DNA from 2 places in the Anoxybacillus sp. P3H1B genome. Region 1 is predicted to be linked to the other one. Evidence: riboswitches for the same ligand, from Rfam matches in the RefSeq annotation. Region 1 holds a riboswitch; the other holds the start of a gene.
The links. Region 1 has a riboswitch for FMN ahead of ribD (bifunctional diaminohydroxyphosphoribosylaminopyrimidine deaminase/5-amino-6-(5-phosphoribosylamino)uracil reductase RibD). Riboswitches for the same ligand answer to the same signal wherever they lie in the genome.
Positions count from the first base shown of each region.

Region 2: another riboswitch for FMN. It lies ahead of AT864_RS12280 (ECF transporter S component); the one in region 1 lies ahead of ribD (bifunctional diaminohydroxyphosphoribosylaminopyrimidine deaminase/5-amino-6-(5-phosphoribosylamino)uracil reductase RibD).

Region 1 is NZ_LPUG01000009.1:142,766-153,299, forward strand. It holds gene AT864_RS01015 (YpuI family protein) at 57-548, opposite strand; gene AT864_RS01020 (hypothetical protein) at 568-987, opposite strand; gene scpB (SMC-Scp complex subunit ScpB) at 1,337-1,918, opposite strand; gene AT864_RS01035 (segregation/condensation protein A) at 1,899-2,675, opposite strand; gene AT864_RS01040 (DUF309 domain-containing protein) at 2,927-3,451, shown strand; gene AT864_RS01045 (GNAT family N-acetyltransferase) at 3,463-3,810, opposite strand; gene ribE (6,7-dimethyl-8-ribityllumazine synthase) at 3,915-4,379, opposite strand; gene AT864_RS01055 (bifunctional 3,4-dihydroxy-2-butanone-4-phosphate synthase/GTP cyclohydrolase II) at 4,431-5,624, opposite strand; gene ribE (riboflavin synthase) at 5,644-6,294, opposite strand; gene ribD (bifunctional diaminohydroxyphosphoribosylaminopyrimidine deaminase/5-amino-6-(5-phosphoribosylamino)uracil reductase RibD) at 6,309-7,394, opposite strand; FMN riboswitch at 7,683-7,818, opposite strand; gene AT864_RS01070 (peptidylprolyl isomerase) at 8,358-8,795, opposite strand; gene AT864_RS01075 (DUF1002 domain-containing protein) at 9,276-10,163, shown strand; gene lysA (diaminopimelate decarboxylase) at 10,356-10,534, opposite strand, start outside.
Region 2 is NZ_LPUG01000019.1:72,756-83,289, reverse strand. It holds partial or broken gene AT864_RS12305 (nucleotidyltransferase family protein) at 1-14, opposite strand, end outside; gene AT864_RS12300 (DUF4306 domain-containing protein) at 26-370, opposite strand; gene AT864_RS18540 (DUF4306 domain-containing protein) at 345-491, opposite strand; gene AT864_RS12295 (GNAT family N-acetyltransferase) at 960-1,460, opposite strand; partial or broken gene AT864_RS12290 (GNAT family N-acetyltransferase) at 1,432-1,897, opposite strand; gene AT864_RS12285 (molybdopterin-dependent oxidoreductase) at 2,216-2,827, shown strand; gene AT864_RS12280 (ECF transporter S component) at 2,866-3,444, opposite strand; FMN riboswitch at 3,593-3,727, opposite strand; gene pepT (peptidase T) at 4,044-5,276, shown strand; gene AT864_RS12270 (DUF2339 domain-containing protein) at 5,425-5,655, shown strand; gene AT864_RS12265 (DUF2238 domain-containing protein) at 5,909-6,529, shown strand; gene plsY (glycerol-3-phosphate 1-O-acyltransferase PlsY) at 6,639-7,223, shown strand; gene AT864_RS12255 (RsmF rRNA methyltransferase first C-terminal domain-containing protein) at 7,387-8,721, shown strand; gene AT864_RS12250 (YpmS family protein) at 9,061-9,624, opposite strand; gene AT864_RS12245 (SGNH/GDSL hydrolase family protein) at 9,621-10,397, opposite strand; gene AT864_RS12240 (SCO family protein) at 10,463-10,534, opposite strand, start outside.

The DNA of each region.
Region 1 (10,534 bases):
CTCTCCCACAAAAAAACATCCGCTTTCCTTATTTTAGAAAGCGGATGATGTTCTCGCTATTTCGATTGAATCATTTTGGTTCGATAATCGGTTTCGTAAAATTCCAGCTCTTCGCGGATCGTTTGAAACGGGCCTTCAAGCGAAGCAATCAGCGCCTGAAAAGAAGGAGGAGGAACCTCCCGAAATTTAATCGAATTTCGTCCGGTATAAGCAGAGCGGCTATCTTCATACCACACATCGTTTTTCGGCGCAAAAAACTCAGTAATGCATGAATGATAAATGCGATACAGAATTTTTTCAGCTGCCGCTTTGCGAAATGGCTCATCATTCAACACCACTCGGCACGCTTCCAGCCCTTCCTCGCAATAAACAACGAGACGGCGCAAATTGGAAAGCAGCAGCTCATTATATGTTCGCTTTCCATCCTCCTGCTCCTTTAATAACCCCGTCAGCGTTGTTTCATTTAGATAGTGTGAAATGGTTTGAACCGTTTGTTCCAGAAACGCCTCGACCTGCTTGGTCTGGCTCATGACAATGGAATTTCCCATATAAATAAAGACCCCCATTTTATGATGGTTGTTTTATAAACAAAAGCGGTGATGGAAGCTCATACTCCCCTTTTGTTTCCAAGCTGGCAAAAAGTTCAGGAAGCTTCTCATATTCCATTTGCGCAAAATAGCGACGAAACTCCGTTTCATCATTGATATAAACCCGCTTTCGATGACGAAAGTCCGGATTTTGCAGCAAACATACAAGCGCCACAATATCTTTAAAATAAACCTCACGCTCATGGACGGCAAAAATAGGGTTTTGTTCATATGGAGTCAATGATGAAAACCATTCATCAAAATAGCGCACATATAAAACATGCAACGTCCGCTCCACCCCATCTTCTACAAATGTCACCTCAGAGCGATTGAAAAAATCCTCCGATGTATTCGGTTGCGCTTTTTCTAATTCATACCCTTTGCAGCGGCGAATTCGCATGATCCATGCCTCCTTTATTTACAAATGCAGCTTTGCAGAACCGAAGGAAGGACTTTTGACACCGACAGCCATGGCAGCCCGTGAAGCCATTTGCGTCGACCACCAGCCGTCGAAATACACCATCATCCTCTTGTTTATCCAAATGTTACATCATGCAAATAGAGAAGATTGGATTCAAACTGTTGGCAAACGCGTTGATCCTATGTCACGAGCCTCATTCACCGGTGCTCTTTTTTAGGTAAATATTTACAAATAGGTCTGATAAGAAAAAAATCGACATGACTGGATGTTTCATTAACTGCGTCTATTATCTTGTTTTTATAAGTTTATCTTATCATAATTATTTTGATTATTTAAAAGTTTCTTCAAATTTTTCGAAGAATAAATCAGCCTCTCTCTCCGTTTCTTCCTCTTCATTCAATTCTGGAAGCGGCGGCAGCTCTTCAATCGTCTTTAATCCAAAATAATCAAGAAATTCCTTTGTTGTTCCATATAAAATCGGTCGTCCTGTTCCTTCCGCCCTTCCTATTTCTTTCACAAGCGCTTTCGCGATCAGCGTTTGCAGCGGTTTATCGCTTTTAACGCCGCGAATTTCTTCGATTTCTGCTCGCGTAATCGGCTGACGATAGGCGATAATCGCAAGAGTCTCAAGCGCTGCCTGTGATAAAGAGGAAGAGCCCGGCGCTTCGACAAGCTTTTTTAAATATGGAGCATGCTCTTTCTTCGTAGCAAGCTGATATACACCCGCAAGCTCAATTAATTGGATGCCGCGATCCGCTTTGCTGTAGTCGGCCTTCAGTTCATCAAGTACGCTGATCGCTTGTTCCTCTGAAATTTCAAGGACGATCGCGATTTGTTTCAACGATAGTCCCCCATCTCCAGCAGCAAATAACAATCCCTCGATAATGGCTTTATAGCCGTTCATTTCCATGATGTTTCATCCTTTCATTGCTCGCAATGAAAATGTCAGCAAAATTCCGTTCCTGTTCAATAATGATTAAATCTTTCTTCATAAGCTCTAAAATCGCTAAAAAGGTGACAACAATATGCTCACGGTCATAATACGGAAATAAATCAAAAAAGCTTTTCCGCGTCTTTGTTTTCTGCAATTCCTCCAAAATTTCCTCCATTCGCCGTTCAATGGGAATTTCCTGACGCGCCACTTTTGTATGGAGCGGCTTCTGCAACTTTTTCCGGCGTAAAAGCTTTGATAGAGCACCAAGCATGTCATAGACGGTAACATCAAGAGGCCGTTTTTCTATTTCCAGCTCTGATGCATAAGCACTCATATCACTTGGCGGTTTTGTAAATAAAAGAGAGCGATCTTCCTCTCTCTTTTTCAGCTCATGAGCCGCTTCTTTATATTTTTTGTATTCCAATAGACGGTGCATAAGCTCTTCGCGCGGATCTTCGGCTAAGTCGCTGATTTCTTCATCAAGTAGTTCCTCTTCATGTTTAGGAAGCAGCATTTTGCTTTTAATGGCCAGCAGCGTCGCTGCCATCACTAAATATTCACTTGCAATATCAAGCTGCAGCTCCTGCATAGCATGAATATATTCCATATATTGATCGGTGATTTCCGAAACCGGAATATTATAAATATCAATTTCATATCGGTTAATTAAATGCAACAACAGGTCAAGCGGACCTTCAAACGCATCAATTTTTACATTGTACTGCACATTCATCCCACCATTTATAATGACACTACCGTTAAGTATAGATGATAATTGCATGTTGTCCAAGCAAATTTTTCCCGATCCTATGATACAATATGATTAGAAGCAAGAAAGCAAGCTGGTGGCTCAATTCATCTAAGCGGCGCCAACTGCGAGAGCGAATAAAGCCCACCGTTGCCGTTTCGCTCATCCCTCTCTCTGTTTTTATTTGAGAAAGATATCATACCAAAAAACCATTTGGATTCGTCATAGAAAAGAAGGTGGCTATCTTGTACCCGGATGCATATATCGATTATTTGTTTCACTTTCATACAGACCGTGACTATTTTGAATGTCATGAAATATTAGAAGAGCATTGGAAGCAGGATCACAAAAGACCCGTGTGGGTAGGGCTGATTCAAATAGCCGTAGCGCTTTATCATCATCGCCGCAATAACATCCAAGGAGCAAAACGCATGATGAAAAAGGCAGCTTTGCTTCTTCATCGAGAAAAAGAAGCGGTGGAACAGCTTGGCATCCATTATGAACAGCTGGAGCAGCTTCTACAATGGTACATTCAACGGGTCGAACAAGGGGAAACATATCAAAGCATCAACTTGCCGATCGCTGATGAAGCACTGCTCGCCAAATGCTTGGAATATTGCCAAAAAAGAGGAGGAGCCTGGGGAAAAGAAAGCGATCTTCGCAATGAATTTTTGCTCCATAAGCATGCTTTGCGCGACCGCTCTGATGTGATCGCTGCCCGCATGCAAAGCAAGCAAAAAAAGAGACGGCCTAAACACTAGGCCGCCTCTTCCTACAGCTCACACTTGTCTAAAAATGCAGCTGTATACTCATTCGCCCTTAACTCGCGATCCGGATATAATTCTTTTAATGCCTTTACCATTTGCTTTCCGATCCCTTGATGACGATGCGAAGGGTTCACGCTAATATGCTGAATTTCCGCTACATGCTCACCCGATAATAAAATACCAATACTCCCAAGAATGTCTTCTTCCTTTTTCCATAAAAACAGCTGCCAGTCGTCGCTCGTCTCATATTGCTTAATTGTTTGCTGCAACTTTTTCAAGTCTTTTTCTGTCGGCATAAACGACAGAAGCCCCATCGCAATTTTTTCATAGTTTTTTCGATAACGAATTAACATAAAAAACCCCTCATTACTGGCGATACTTTTCTGCGGCAGAAAAGCGCAAAAGCCGTTTTCTCATTACGTATTATAAACGCTATTTGCTCTCTTGTGAACTCTTTCTATGAAAAAGAGCGAAGCAGGTTCGCCATTTCAATCGCGCCTACAGCAGCTTCCCAGCCTTTATTGCCCGCTTTTGTTCCCGCTCTCTCAATCGCTTGCTCGATCGTATCGGTCGTTAATACGCCAAAAATGACAGGTGTCCCGGTTGTTAAGGATGCGTGCGAAATTCCTTTAGTTACCTCATTGCATACGTAATCATAGTGGCTTGTTGCACCGCGAATCACCGTTCCAAGCGCAATGACTGCATCATACTGCTTAGATTCCGCCATTTTTTTCGCCACAAGCGGAATTTCAAAGGCTCCTGGCACCCAAGCAATGGCAACCTCATTTTCGTCGACACCATGCCGTTTAAGGCCATCTAGCGCCCCTGAAAGCAATTTGCTTGTGATAAATTCATTAAAACGAGAAACCACAATTCCGATCTTTAATCCTGTCCCAACTAAATTTCCTTCCATTACTTTCATCCAAATCTCCTCCTATTTTTTTCAATCATAATCAAAATGATGCTTAGTCCGTCAAAAATGAAGCATGTGCCCTAGCTTCTCATATTTCGTCTTTAAATATTTCTCATTTTCCTTTTTCGTTGGCAATTGCAATGGCACGCGCTCAACCACTTCTAAATCATATCCTTTCAATCCGGCGATTTTGCGCGGGTTGTTCGTAAGTAATCGCATTTTCGTTACGCCTAAATCTTTTAAAATTTGAGCGCCAATTCCGTAATCGCGCAAATCAGCTGGAAAGCCTAGCTTTTCATTCGCTTCAACCGTATCGTATCCTTGTTCCTGAAGCTTATAGGCGCGAAGTTTGTTCAATAAGCCGATTCCGCGTCCTTCTTGACGCATATACAATAAAATGCCTCTTCCTGCCTCTTCAATTTGCCGCAAAGCTGCATGAAGCTGTGGACCGCAATCGCAACGATATGAGCCGAATACATCTCCGGTTAAACATTCGGAATGAACGCGGACAAGTATTGGTTCATCGGGAATCACTTCCCCTTTGACAAGCGCGATATGCTCTTTTCCATCAACTGAGTTTGTGTAGCCGATCGCTTTAAACTCGCCAAATTCCGTCGGCAAGGTAATTTCTACTTCTCTTTTTACTAACTTCTCTTTTTTGTTGCGGTATTGAATTAAATCTTTAATCGTAATCATTTTCAAATCAAATTCATCGGCTATTTTTCGCAAATCCGGTACGCGGGCCATTTCCCCGTCTTCCTTAATGATTTCACAAATGACACCGGCTGGCTTTGCCCCGCATAGACGAGCCAAATCAACTGCTGCTTCCGTATGTCCGGCGCGCCGCAAAACGCCTCCCTTTTTCGCCACAAGCGGAAAAATGTGGCCGGGTCGTTTAAAGTCGCTTGCTTTCGCATTTGGATTCAAAAGCTCCCGAATTGTTGTGGAACGCTCATATGCGCTAATTCCTGTTGTCGTTGATTTATGGTCGATGCTTACAGTAAAAGCCGTTCCGTGCGCATCTGTATTATGGTTGACCATCGGCACTAAATCCAACTTATCTGCCAGCTCTTCTGTGATTGGTACGCAGACAAGCCCACGTCCATATTTAATCATAAAGTTAATGACTTCAGGTGTCGCTTTTTCAGCTAATGCAACAAAATCCCCCTCATTTTCTCGATCCTCATCATCACAAACAATGATGACATTTCCTTGCATGAGCTCATAAATGGCTTCTTCGATCGTATCGAACATGTCGTCCCCACCTTTCCGTTCATTTATATCCATGCTCTTCTAAAAATTCAAGGGTAATCGCGCCCTGTTCCTTCGCTGCTTTGTTTCCTTCTACAAATTGCTTTACATATTTGCCAATGAGATCGCACTCAATATTGACGATATCGCCAACTTGCTTATCGCCCAATATCGTTTCGGCACGCGTATGCGGAATCAGCGAAATCGTAAATGTATCATCGGTCAATCCAAAAATCGTTAAGCTCGTCCCGTCAACAGCGACGGAACCTTTCAAAATCATATAGCTTCGCAGTTCTCTTGGAATTTTAATTTCATAATACACAGCGTTGGCAACCGGTTTCTTGTTGATAATCTCGCCCACTCCATCAACATGCCCGGATACAAAATGGCCGCCAAACCGTCCGCCTGCTCCCATCGCCCGCTCTAGATTGACTTTTGACCCTTTTGACAACATGCGCAATGAGGTGGCTCGAATGGTTTCTGGCATCACATCAACTGTAAAGGAACGAGCGGTAAATGATGTTACTGTTAAGCATACCCCATTAACCGCAATACTATCGCCCAATCGGACATCTTCAAGCACCTTTTCCGCGCGAATCGTAACCGTAATCGCTTCTCCTGAGTGATTCATTTGTTCAATCGTACCCATTTCTTCAATGATTCCGGTAAACATGATGTTCCACCTCTTTATTTTGGTATGGCAATGACCTTGATATCCGGTCCAACCATTTCAACGCGCTTAATCGCTAATTCAGCCGCTTCTGCCATGCGCAAAATCCCTGTGCCGCCAACCGGAGTAGGCGCTTCATGGCCGCCAATCAACTTCGGCGCAAAATAGGCAACAATTTCTTGAAAGGCTCGGCTGCGCACAAAGCTGTCGTGAATGCGTGACCCTCCTTCCACAAAGAGAGAAGTAATTTTGTGCTCCCCTAGCATGCGCAACATCTCCCAAATGTCGATATGCGGCTGGTTCATTTGCATGACTCGCACATGCGATCTTTGGTATAAGGCCATGCGTTCGCTGGATACTTGACTGCCGACAACCATCCATGTTTCCGCTTCATCATTAGATATCACGTTTGCATGAAGCGGTGTGCGCAAGTCTGTATCGAGAATAATCCGAATCGGACTTTTCCCGCCTTCAGGTAATCTCGTCGTTAAATGAGGGTTATCAGCCATGATCGTATTAACCCCCACTAAAATCGCATCATTTGCGGCTCGATAGCGGTGCACATCCTCTCTCGCAGCTTCTGAAGTAATCCATTTGCTATCACCTGTTTTCGTCGCGATTTTTCCATCTAAGCTGCTTGCGTATTTTAATGTAACAAATGGAGTTTTTGTCGTGATATAGTGAAAAAAGACACGGTTTAATTCATCGGCCTCTTCTTTCAACGTACCGAGCACAACCTCAATTCCTGCCTGTTTTAGCCTTTCCGTCCCCTTCCCAGCTACAAGCGGATTTGGATCCGTCGTAGCGATGACAACGCGCGCTACTTTTGCTTCCACTAGCAAATCTGCGCATGGAGGCGTTTTTCCAAAATGGCTGCAAGGTTCAAGCGTAACATAAACTGTCGCACCAGCGGCTTTTTCTCCCGCCATGCGAATGGCATGAACCTCAGCATGCGGCTCTCCAGCTTTTAAGTGGGCGCCCAGACCGACGATTTCTCCATTTTTCACCACGACTGCCCCTACCGCTGGATTCGGAGAGGTTTGTCCGCTTCCTATTTTAGCCATTTCAAGCGCCAAACGCATATACCGTTCATCGCTCTGCATGTTCCATCCCTCCTTTTTCACCATAAAGAAAGCCCTAGGAATCGCATCTCCCAGGGCAGAAATATGTAAGAACCACAAACTGACATGTTTGTTTTGCATGCCAAAAAAGCTGCACATTTCATGAACAACACCGTTCTAAAACAAAACCGGACATCAAACACGAATGTTTGTTCCGTTTTTTCAGTAAACACCTCCACTATGGGGAGCGCTACATCTACCATCCACATTGACAGTGCAAGGAAAAACGGTTTTGGTGCTGCTCCGCTTACGGCAATGTGCTGCCTTTATGTGATCCTTCTCCCATCCAGACTATACTGTCGGCTCCGGAATCGCACCGGATCGTGCCTATTTCGGCTCGCGGGCTTAGAAACGCATCGGTTTCAATACCGCCGGTCGGGAATTACACCCTGCCCCGAAGGATACAAAACGATTATGTAATTTTTTATCATTATATCACAATCCAATCGTTTGTCTATGCTCACGCACTCACTTCGCTATGAATAACCAATAAATAAGCCCCCAAATCAAGCTGACACCGAGCAGAGCAAAGAACAGGATCCAATTTTTCTTCATCGTTTCCTCATCCTTTCAAAAAAGCTCAACACCGTTCATCCTGTTAAGCTTCTATAAAAATTGCGCGTTCCCAGCAGCCTATTTCCCTGTCGTTCTAAACAAAGCGGAAACACTTCACGCTCAAAAACCACTTTCCTTCCATATAAAGTTGTATTGGTGGTATCCAATACAATCGGGTTGGTTGCTCTTTTGCTGTATAAATATGAACAAACCGCAATTTGTACAAACCTACGATCCAAAAAGGGCAAGTCTATGACTTGCCTTGTTCACGCCAAAACGTGAACAAGCGTCGGCCATCGAAATCATGCCATCACTTGTTCACGCTAAGACAAATATTGAGGTATCCCTATCCTTATCGTGATGCCCAACTAATACTACGAGTAAAAACTTTTACTCTTCCCACACCTTAACTTCTTTCATTACATCGCCATTTTTCATCGCTTTGACCGCGTCCATTCCTGACGTCACTTGACCAAAAACGGTATGTACTCCATCTAAATGCGGCTGCGGCTCATGAACAATGAAAAATTGGCAGCTTCCTGTATCACGGCCGCGATGCGCCATCGAAATCGCTCCTTCTTTATGCTGATGAGGATTGTTGTCCGTTTCACACGGAATCGTATAGCCCGCATCGCCGGTTCCATTTCCGCGCGGACAACCGCCTTGGCTGACAAAGCCAGGGATGACGCGATGGAACGTTAAGCCATTATAAAACCCTTCATTTGCTAACTTTTCAAAGTTTGCCACTGTTTTTGGGGCTTCATTTGGAAATAATTCAAACTCAATTTTTGCACCGTTTTCCAGTAAAATATGACCCTTTTTTGCCATTTTCTCATTCTCCTTTCTTTCATACTCCCTTATCATACCATTGTTTGTTACACAAAAAAAGCAAGTCATATTTTATCGGGCGTGTTGAGGATTCAATAAAAACCAACGGATCGTACTAGATTCCTCGCTTTTCTGCTGAAGCCGGCAAACCGATTTGCTTGCCGACTAGGGCATGCCCTTCTTGAACAAGGAGCGCTTTGTAAGCAAATGATGTTGTTCACTGACATTCCCTGTTCGAGAAAGAAGCAGAAAAACGAGTGTTAAGCCCGATCATTTTGCTTTCAAGTAAAATAATGGATAATTAACATTAGTGCTCTTTTATATAAAACACAACTAAAAGACAAAATGAACGAGCGCTATATTCATCCCGCTGCTCATAGAGCAAGTGGCATTTATACGCATCATTTCGCTTCTATCTTATTCCATTTGCATGTAGAATAGGAATGGTGGAAATAAAGAAAGAATAAGGAGGTTGCAAGAATGAAACGGACCTTGATAGGCTGTCTCATGGCGTCTTTGCTCCTTGCGTATCCGATAGCGGCAGCGGCGGATGCAGCAGAAGGCGATGTTATTATTACACTTGGAGAAAACTTAACCGACTCACAAAAGCAGCAAGTATTAAATGAAATGAACGCTCCGGAAAATGCTCAAACCATTACCGTGTCAAACACAGAAGAGCATAAATATCTGGATGGCCTAATTCCAAAAGCGCAAATTGGCACAAAAGCCATTTCATCATCTATGATTACAATTGGAGCGAATGGTTCCGGCCTTGATGTAGAAACGCATAATATTACTTGGGTCACAAAGGAAATGTATACAAACGCGCTCATCACGGCAGGTGTCAAGGATGCTAAAATTTATATTACAGCTCCTTTCCCTGTTTCAGGTACCGCAGCGCTAACCGGTTTAATGAAAGCGTACGAGCTTTCATCCGATAAAGTGATTCCTGACGATGTAAAAAAAGTGGCAAATGAAGAAATGGTAAAAACCGCCCAGCTGGGCAAATCGATTGGAAACGATCAAGCCGTTGCCCTTTTAACAAGAATTAAAGAAGAAATGGCCAAAAATCCGCCGCAAACCGACGCGGATTTGCGCTCCCTTATCGAAAAAGCGGCCAAGGATTTAGGTATTACGCTCACTCAGGATGAAATCAATAGCCTAATATCATTATTTAATAAAATGAAGAATCTCAACATTGACTGGAATCAGGTCAACGATCAACTTAGCAAAGCAAAAAACAAGATTTCCACCTTTTTGAACTCAGAAGAAGGAAAAACATTTATTCAGAATATCATCGATATTTTGAAAGAAATTTGGAATGCCATCAAATCCGTGTTTACTTCATCCAATCAGCAGCAACAATGACCAAAAGGTGCCCAAGCAGGGCACCTTTTGGCCGTTTCGCATATCCATACAATAGGCTTGTAGCTTAATCGGTCAATAGCTAATTACCGCTCTACACGTTTGAGCGATTTTTTCTTTGGTTTATCACACGTTTTCATTTCAAGGAGTACGTGATATCCAATGTACCTTCATTGTGATATTCCTATAGCATGGTCATCTATTGACTTTCGCCCGTAATGGCACGTCTAAACGAACTAAGTCCTCATACGTTTCTCGGCGAACGACGAGCTGCGCCTCGCCGTTTTCAACAAAAACAACAGCCGGGCGAGGCAAGCGATTATAGTTATTGGCCATCGAATAGCCATATGCCCCGGTGCAAAATACAGCCAAAT
Region 2 (10,534 bases), on a different contig from region 1:
CGTTCGTTTTTCATCACGGTATCCATTATTTTAGCTCCTCACCTCGCCAACACTTTGCCCGAAGCACAGACAAAAGAGCCATTGCTGCACTTCCGGCACCCGCAGCCATAAAAAGCATTGTAAAATAATGCCCACCGATCGTCGGGGAATCGGCTACGATCGCCCCCAGTATCCAAAATAGCAGACTGCCGGCATAAAACAAGCGAAATCTTTTGTTGTTTCTCCGGCATAGCCAATACCCTGTTAGCATCACTATATAAATAATGCTCAATGCCATAAGCAAAGGAAAAGCAGGCTTGAATTTAGCAGCATAAATAAAATGATCGAGCTGTGAAATATCGCTGCTATTGGTGATGGAACCATGGAGCATCTGTGAAAAAAAAAGCAGAATACTTCCACTCCCATGGGTTAGACCTTATTTCGCTTCCTTCGTACCAAGAAGCAAGAGTGGAAAAAACAAACACAAAAAAGGCGAGAATATACTGAATCATCCAGCTCACTGCCTTGTTCCCCCCTTGTAAATGGAAATAGGTCGCTATTGCATCCATTACCATTTAAGCATATATACGGGAAAATAAACAAGATATTTCGATTCATACCACCTCATAAACAAGCTCCTATGTCACAATCGCAAACGTTCCATTCGAATCTCCATAAGAAATCATTACGATTCACATAAGATCCAACGTTTCGCCTAACACGCTATGTCCGATGCTACTCAAATTTTCCAAGAATAAAAAACGTAATAGAATCTCGATTAGTGCTACAGTAAAAAAAGAAAATTGGCCTCCCCAATTCCCCTTAACTCACCGAGTACTTATTGATCGCTAGCTGCTCTGTCTTGTTTATGTATGCGGTAGTAACGGAGCGTTAAAATGACATCATCAAAATCAAGATAAGCCCTCTCCGTTTTCTGAATCCCCGCTTGCGTTTTGGTTACGTGAAAAGGGAGTGTTCACCTACAGAAGCTTCGCCATATAATATTCATCGACATATTGCCCGTCGATTTTCAGCGAATGGCGTTTGATTCCCTCCTGAACAAATCCCATTTTTTTATAGAGAGAAATCGCGGGGACATTGTCTGTCACAACCGTCAGCTCCAAACGATGGATCCCTTTTGTCCGCGCCCAGCGCTCCAATTCTGTAAATAGCATCGTGCCAATTCCTTTTCCCCGATAGGAAGCATGCAAACCGACAACGATATATACAGTATGACGATTGCGCTTAGCACGTCCGCCTCTTGCCACTAAATAACCGATGAGCTCCCCTTCTTCTGTCTCCGCCAAAAAAATCGCGGCATTTTCTTCATGCTCGATCGCCTCAAGCTGGCGGCGCTGCTCTTTAACCGTAAGCGGCCGTTCCACCGCTTCAAACAACAAATAGGCTGATTCGCGCTCTACTTGCAAAATCAACGCTGTTAATCGTTCGGCATCATCCACCTTTGCCTGCCGAATGTTCACTCCCATCCCCTCCTTCTAAATAGATCTGTGCCAAATCCATGCTGCGATAACGAGCGAACGCCGTCTTTGCTTTACGAAATCCTGATTGAATATAAAACGGTTCGTTTCCTATCGTCGAAATAAGATGAATGCATGAAATGGCATCAAGCTGTTCGAGCAGATCTTTCATGATCGCTTTTCCAATACCTTTACCTTGATAATCGCGGTGAACGACGACATCATTCATAAATCGCCGCATTGAATACGCCGTCTGACAGAGCGCGGCCAAATCCAACCAGACGGCCGGAGCAAAAGGCAAGCGCTACTATATGACTCGCTTGAAAAACTCGTTGAATGATTGGCTCTGTATGCTTAACCCAGCCAACAGATTCGTAGATTTCTCTCATCTTTGTCCAATTCGCATTTGCGATATCACGCACAATCTGAACATGTTCCATTATTCTCTTACTCCTTGTCCTTACTTGAAGCTCTCTAACTTTCTTTTCATGCCTTTCAATGTCCGGTTTTGCATCCATATACTAACAATGAGAAGCACTAATATTCCCGAAACCATAAGCGTAGAAGCAAACGAAAGGAGCGAGCACTAGATATGCGGCGTCAAAGCTTCGTTCATAGGAACCCTCCTTTTTCATCGCCTTCTGCTTCCCGGAATATTCTACATCATTTGCCAATTTCCTTCCGGTTTGTATTGCATTTTCTCACAAATCTCCGTATGATGGTAAATCATATCATGTTGGAAGAAAGGGTGCAGAACATTGACAAAACAACTGCCTCCAGGGCAATTTGCAACGGAGAAATGGCCGATTCTTCACGAAGGCGATGTATACGAGTTTCATGAGGCTACATGGAAATTCACATTATTCGGCGAGGTGAAAGAAGAGGTTTCTCTTTCTTATCAGCAAGTTATGGAATTGCCAAAAACGATCTCAACCATTGATATGCATTGCGTCACAACATGGTCCAAGTTTGACACGACATTTGAGGGCATTGCTTTTCGCGAATTTTTGCGTTTCGTCGAGCTGAATCCAGACGTCGCTTATGTCAAAGTTTATGGATATTTAAATGGCGATCCCTTCGGCTATTCAGCCAATTTGCCTCTTCATGCTCTCATGGGAGATGACGCGCTTTTTGTGTACCGATGGAAGGACCCTCATCACGATTGGCAAGAGATCTCGCCAAAGCACGGCTATCCGCTGAGGTTCATTCCCCCTGCTTCTTTTTATTTATGGAAAGGGGCGAAATGGGCGACCGGCATCCGTTTTATGAAAACAGATGAGCCTGGCTATTGGGAAGTGAGAGGTTATTCAATGACAGCGAACCCATTTCAAGAGGAGCGGTTTTCCGATTCAACGCTGTCGAAGCTTTAACAAAAAGGCTGCGTTCGTAAACGCAGCCTTTTTGCGGCTCAGATGCGGCTTGCCGCTCGTTTATGCAGCCATGGACGAAGCCGGAGAAAAAGAAGCATAAAGACAACGGTTATAAACACGCCTTTTAAGGCATTAAATGGCAAAATCGCGGAAACAATGAGCGCTTTCGCTTCCGGGGCGCTCATTGCCGGCGAACCGAGAAAAATGGTATAGGCCGGCAGAAAGATATAATAGTTCAACACGCTCATCGCCGTTGCCATCACGATGGTGCCAGCCACCAAACCGATGACCATTCCCTGTTTTGATGCTGCTTTACGATAAATATAATAGGTCGGTAAAATAAACGTTATTCCAGCCATAAAATTCGCAAAATGACCGACTGGAACGCCAGCCGCGCTGCCGACAAGGAAATAGTTGAGCACATTTTTTAATAATTCGACGAGCATCCCAGCAATCGGTCCATACATTAGAGCAGCGACTAATGCTGGAACATCGCTAAAATCAACAAGCAAAAAAGGAGGAAATGGCGGAATCGGGAAATTGAGCAGCATCAATAGATAAGCGATGGCGCTAAACAATCCAATCGCCGCAAAAGCGGATACGTTCATGTTTTTCATGTTGATTCTCCTCTCCTTCTCGTGACTCATCCTCACAAGAAGAAGGCTGCCGACTGACCATAAAAAACCCTTAAGCCTAAACGCTCAAGGGAGGATAGCAGGCATGCGCAAACAGACGTTCAAGCGCAACCGCCGAACGCCGGCAAACCTTCATCTTCTCCCATCCAGACTATAACTGTCGGCTCCGGAATTGCACCGGATCCTGCCTTGCGGCTCGCGGGCTTAGAAGCTTATTCGCTTCATCACCGCCGGTCGGGAATTTCGCCCTGCCCCGAAGATGAATCAATCTAAATTTTATTTATTCCATTTATACTATACATGTTTTGCTGAATATTGTCCATGCGTAAAGCTTCGCTTCTTAACGTTAAGGCTTTTATACGCTTCCCACAGTTGACCTACTAGATAACATCATTCATTCATAAATCCATCTACTCGGCCTCAGAAACAGCCCTTATTCAGAGCTCTTGTCACTCATTCGCATCATAAAGCTTGTATCCGATGATCAATGGTCTAAATCAGGATTCCATTTTTCTTGAAATAAGCGTTTTATGATAAAATAACATCGGAAAAAGATAGCAAATCATAAGGAGATGGACGATATGAAACAAGAAATCATTGAGCGCTTGACTAGATATGTGAAGGTGAATACCCAATCTGATCCAAACAGCGACACGTGCCCTTCAACTCCAGGTCAGCTCGAACTAGCCAATATGCTGGCAGAAGAGTTAAAAGCGATCGGCATGACAGAGGTGACGGTTGATCAAAATGGCTATGTGATGGCCACACTGCCGGCCAATACAGAGAAAGAAGTGCCGACGATCGGATTTTTGGCACATTTAGATACGGCGACCGAGTTTACGGGGGAAAATGTTTATCCGCAACTGATTGAAAGCTATGACGGAGGCGATATCATCTTAAATCACCAGCTTTCTATTGTTCTTTCGCCCGCCGATTTTCCTGAGCTCGCTGGCTACAAAGGACATACCTTGATCACAACCGATGGAACGACCTTGCTAGGAGCCGACAATAAAGCGGGCATTGCTGAAATTATGACAGCGATGGCGTATCTTATTCAGCATCCAGAAGTGAAACACGGCGAAATTCGCGTCGCTTTTACACCGGATGAGGAAATCGGCAGAGGTCCGCATAAATTCGATGTGGACGCTTTTCGGGCGAAATACGCTTATACAGTGGACGGAGGACCGCTTGGCGAACTAGAATATGAAAGCTTTAATGCCGCACAAGCGAAAATTATCTTTAAAGGAAAAAACGTGCATCCTGGTACGGCTAAAGGCAAAATGGTCAACTCCATCAAACTGGCCATGGAATTCCATAGCCAGCTGCCAGCTCATGAAGCGCCGGAGCACACTGAAGGCTATGAAGGATTTTATCATCTGTTATCCTTTCAGGGAGATGTCGAAAAAACCACTCTTTCCTATATTATCCGCGATTTCGACCGAAACGCATTCGAAGCACGAAAAACAAAAATAACGGAACTAGCTGCACAGTTTCAAGAAAAATATGGTAAAGAGCGTGTCGAATGGGAAATAAACGATCAGTATTACAATATGAGAGAAAAAATTGAACCAGTGAAAGAAATTGTCGACATTGCATATGAAGCGATGGAAAACCTCGGCATTGAGCCAAAAGTTTCGCCGATCCGCGGCGGCACTGACGGTTCTCAGCTCTCTTACATGGGCTTGCCTACGCCAAACATTTTTACAGGCGGAGAAAACTTCCATGGCCGTTATGAGTATATTTCTGTCGATAATATGGTCAAAGCAACGCAAGTCATTATCGAAATTGCGAAACTGTTTGAACAAAAAGCCTAACATCTTACATAAAAAGAAAACAAAAGGGCATTGGCCGCCGGGCATGTCCTTTTGTTTTTTCTATTCGTTCCATATGCCCTAGCTTGTGACAACACATCACTCTTTTCGCTCAGACTGCGCAGCTATATTACTTAAAGAATCAATATTGTTGTCATTCAGCTGGGCTGCTTTCGCCGCTGGAAGTGTCGTTTTTGGAACAATTCGCGACAAAAAAGCGATGCGTTTATTAGGAATCGGATTGATTTTTTTAACATTGCTGAAATTGGTATTTATTGATCTGCCGATTGTTTCTTTATTGATGCGTTCCATCCTGTTCATCGGACTTGGCAGCATTGGCATCATCATTTCACGCCTGTTTTATAAACACCAAAAACGATAAACAAACAAGCCGCTTCTTGCTGCATAAGCGGCTTTCTTTTTTCTCATACTATTAACGCAATCTTTTAACGTTTAGAGTTAGGGCGGTTGTGCCGCCTGAACCCTATTATTCATTGGTCTGTAGAATCACCGTGTTGTTTGGCCTCGTTCATATGATCGAAAAAATCCAATACGCTCCTTTTCTGAATTGCTTTGTTCCATTTTTAAATTATAATGAGCAGGCCGCAACGATATGATGGCAAGGAGGGCATGATATGGCTAAATCCCAACATCTAAAAGAACATCTCGTTTTGCTATTCTTAGTGACTGCCGCATTGATATGGTCAGCGGTCAAGCCTGCAAGCTATTTGACATGGCTGCTGGAAGTCAGTCCTGCTGTTGCAGGGTTGCTTATTGCGATCCTTCTCTATCGTCGCTTTCGCTTGACCACCCTTTCGTATGCTATTATTTCACTTTTAGCCATCAGCATGTTTATCGGGGGGCATTATGTTTATTCCAACGTTCCCTTGTTTAATTGGGTGAAAGACACGTTCGATTTAGAACGCAATCATTATGATCGTTTCGGTCATTTTTTAAAGGGGTTATTTGCCATCGTGCTCAGAGAAATTTTACTACGGAAAACCTCGCTGACACGAGGCGGATGGCTATTTTTGATTGTGATGAGCATGATGCTGGCGATTGCCGCATTGTATGAAATCATTGAATGGATAATCGGGCAATTGGCCAAACAGGTAAAGCAAGTGCAAGATTTTCTGGGCACCCAAGGTGACATATGGGATACACAATGGGATATGCTGTTTTGTCTCATCGGCTCCATATTAGCTTGGTTGGCTCTTTCAAAAATCCATGACCGGTTTTTAAAAAAACCCCTTTAGCCCATTCCCGCTTCATACAAATCCCAAATTCTTATCTGGCGTTTTTTTTAATGCATGGTAAAATAAAATCATGCATGAATTTGAACAAGTAAAGGGTGTATGAAGATTGGTGACAAAGCTATTGATTTTAATCGCCGCTTACCTTCTTGGTTCCATTCCCTCCGCGCTCATTGTCGGAAAAGTCGGGTTTGGCATTGATATTCGCGAGCATGGGAGCGGAAACTTGGGCGGCACAAATACGTTTCGGGTACTCGGTGTCAAAGCAGGATTGATTGTAACGATCAGCGATATTTTAAAAGGAACGCTCGCCGCTAGCTTACCGGTGCTGTTTCATGTAGACATTCATCCGCTCATTGCCGGAGCGCTGGCAGTGCTTGGACATACATACCCGATTTTCGCCGGATTCCGTGGCGGAAAAGCCGTTGCTACTTCGGGGGGAGTCTTGCTGTTTTATTCGCCATTTTTATTTTTCACACTGTTAGTGGTCTTTTTTCTTGTACTATATCTTTCAAAATATGTCTCTCTCTCCTCGATGCTGGCGGGAGTTTACGCGATTATTTATACGATTTTCTTTACTAATGACATTCCGCTGAGGATCGGCGTTACTTTGCTCGCTCTCTTTGTTTTTTATCGCCATCGCGCCAACATTAAGCGAATTATAAATAAAACGGAACCAAAAATCAAATGGCTATAAATGCTCACAGGGCTGTCCCATTCACTCGGGCAGCCTCTTTTGCGGATCCTGCGACGATCGGATGATCGGGATGATCGCATTCGTTCTTTTTCAAGCAATAGACGCACAAGACCAATGAAAGGAGTTTTATTTGTTGAAATTACCGGAGCCATTTCGCGAAAAAATGAATCGACTCTTACAGGAAGAAGCGCTTCCCTTCTTTCATACATATGAAGAAAACAAAACGAACGGGATTCGTTTGAATCCCCTTAAAATAGAGCGAAGCACCTTTTTAGAACTGATGCCGTTTTCCTTATCACCTGTTCCATTTTGTTCGACCGGCTTTTACTATGATGCTGCGGAACAGCCGGGAAAACACCCGTATCATGCGGCCGGCCTTTATTATATTCAAGAACCAAGCGCCATGTTTGTCGCTGAAGCATTGCGTCCTGAACCAGGAGAAAGAGTGCTTGATCTTTGTGCAGCTCCCGGAGGGAAGACGACACAACTGGCAGCTATGATGAACAATACCGGCTTTTTGCTTGCGAATGAGATTCATCCAAAACGCGTCAAAGCACTATCAGAGAATATTGAGCGATTGGGCATCACCAATGCGCTTGTCACAAACGAAACGCCAGAAAAGCTGGCAGAGCGCTTCACAGGATATTTTGATAAAATTTTAGTTGATGCGCCTTGTTCAGGTGAAGGAATGTTTCGGAAGGATGAGGAGGCCATCCGTTATTGGAGCGAAGCGCATGTAGCGCAATGCGCCAGCAAGCAGCGCCACATTTTGTCCTGTGCCTATCGCATGTTAAAAGAAGGAGGCATTCTTGTTTATTCGACATGCACGTTTTCTCCAGAAGAAAACGAGCAAACGATCGAAGCGCTTCTTGCAGAATATGAGGATCTGATTTTATTGCCGATTGATAAAACAGCGGGCATTCAGTCAGGAAGACCGGAATGGACAAATACTCATATGAAAGAAATGGCGAAAACAGCACGGCTTTGGCCACATTATTTAAAAGGAGAAGGACATTTTGTTGCTAAGCTGCAAAAAACAGGAAGATCCAACCAATGGAATGGCAAAACCGCTGCTTCCAACCTTTCCAAATCGGCGCAGCGTGACTATCAAGCATTTGCAAAAGAGGTGCTAAAAACCGAAATCACCCGCACTATTTATGCATTTCAACAACAGCTATTTGCGCTGCCAAAGGATTGCCCGAATTTTGAGGGATTAAAAGTGGTGCGAGCGGGCTTGCATTTAGGAGAGTTAAAGAAACAGCGCTTTGAGCCGAATCATGCGCTCGCCTTAGCCTTAAAAAAAGAAGTGGTCGCTCATTCGCTCGATTTAAACAGCAGCGACCAAGAGCCGATTATGAAATATTTGCGCGGCGAAACGCTTGAAACAGGCGAAGACCGCGGCTGGACTATGGTCACGATTGACGGCTACCCGCTCGGCTGGGGAAAGGAAGTAAAAGGAACGTTGAAAAATTTTTATCCAAAGGGGCTAAGAATTTAGGGGCTGTAGCTAGTTGGCTTTCGGAAGCCCCCTTTTTGATTCATCTGAACCTCTCTCGCCTCCACTCCGTTAAAAGATGGGAATTTTCTCGGTGGATTCTGTAAAAATGCGCAAAAAAAAAATCGTCCTTTCTTTGCTCAACAGCATTTTCAGAAAGGACGATTTTTTGATGAGCAAGCAAATGAAATGACCACTTGCATTTTCCCGTCCCAAACGGTTTTGAAAACGTCCATGAAACCAAAATGCCGCCAAATCAAAACGAGAATGAAACCAAGATGTTCATCGACGCGGACAAGCCATGCAGTATAAAAACATTTGTTAACCGCTTGTCTCCTTTTGTTATTTTACTGGAACGGTTAATGCAAACACAATTTTGTCATGCTCTAGATCAAATTCTTTTGCCGTAATGCGATATCCATTTTTCAACTGGATATTGGCTAAATCAATATAAATTCGGTGAGCATCGGGCTCAATCATGACTTCGTCAGGCAGTTTCGCATGCTTTTGCAAGTATGACAACGTATAGTTCACCGGAAGCTGCCATTCTCCTAACGATAAATCCGGATCCCTTAATTCTAAATTGCCGCCTTTCACGATTTTGGGCACAAACGAAACCGTTAAGTCCACATTTCTGCTAAAAAGCGGGACTTGACTCGCTACATATACACGATCATCAATCCAAACCCGATACGAAAGCGAACTATTTTTTGTTTTTTCTTTCAGATAGTCATTCAGCAAAATATTGACATCTTCTTTTGATGAATGAACGAGAAATGTTGCTCCCTTTACAGCTTTTAGGGTCGGAAGCTTTGTTGAAGACGGCTGAAGAATAAGACACAGTAAACTTACCACAATGACCATATTGATTGCTAATAATCCAAAAAAAGCGATTTTCCATTTCATTGTTTCATACTCCCTAACAAATGTTCATAGACACGTTCAGCAATTTTTTCATATCCTAATTCATTCGGATGAAATTGATCATCGTAAAGCAAATCATCACGGTTATCGAATAAATCCTTCACATCGACAAAAATCGCTCGATCATATTTGCTTAAAACCGCTTGGCTTCCGCGGTTCCACATATCGATCACCTCATCGATTTCAGGAACGTCTTGAAGCGGGCTTGAGAATGGATTATACACCCCAACAAGAACAATCGTAGCATGTGGATTCAGCGCGCGCAGCGATTGCATGAGCCGGTCTAATTTGGCAGCAAAGCTTTTCTGATTTTTCTCAAATAAATCATAGGTTAAATCAAACAAATGAGAACGGACAACTTTCATAATATCGTTACCACCGATCGTGATCAACACCATATCGGCTTCCCTTATCTCTTGTTCGTGAGACTGAATGACATCCTGCAATTGTGAAAGACGTAAGCCTCTTTTTCCTAAATTCGTGACCGTAACAGAGCGAACTCCCTTATTATGCAATAATTTTTCTTTGAGATCAAAAACATAGCCGCCCTGATGGTCTCGATCTCCTACTCCTTCCGTTAATGAGTCGCCAAAAGCCACCACATTCCAATCCCGGGGGATAAAATCCTGGTCGATTATTAAACGACTCGGAAGACCGATTTGCCGCAATGGAATATTTTCCATTTTCATCGCTTCCGTGGCTGAGCATCCCCCACTTAGAAGCAGTGACAAAAACAGAAGTCCCCATTTTTTCATTTCTTTCACCTTCCTAGAAAAAGGAAAACACGAAGAGGCAAAAATGCCACCACATTTTTGCCTCTTTATGATGATTGCAAAATTTTAATATGCTCTAGAATTTTCTTGTATGGAACGTTATTCATTCCATTATAATA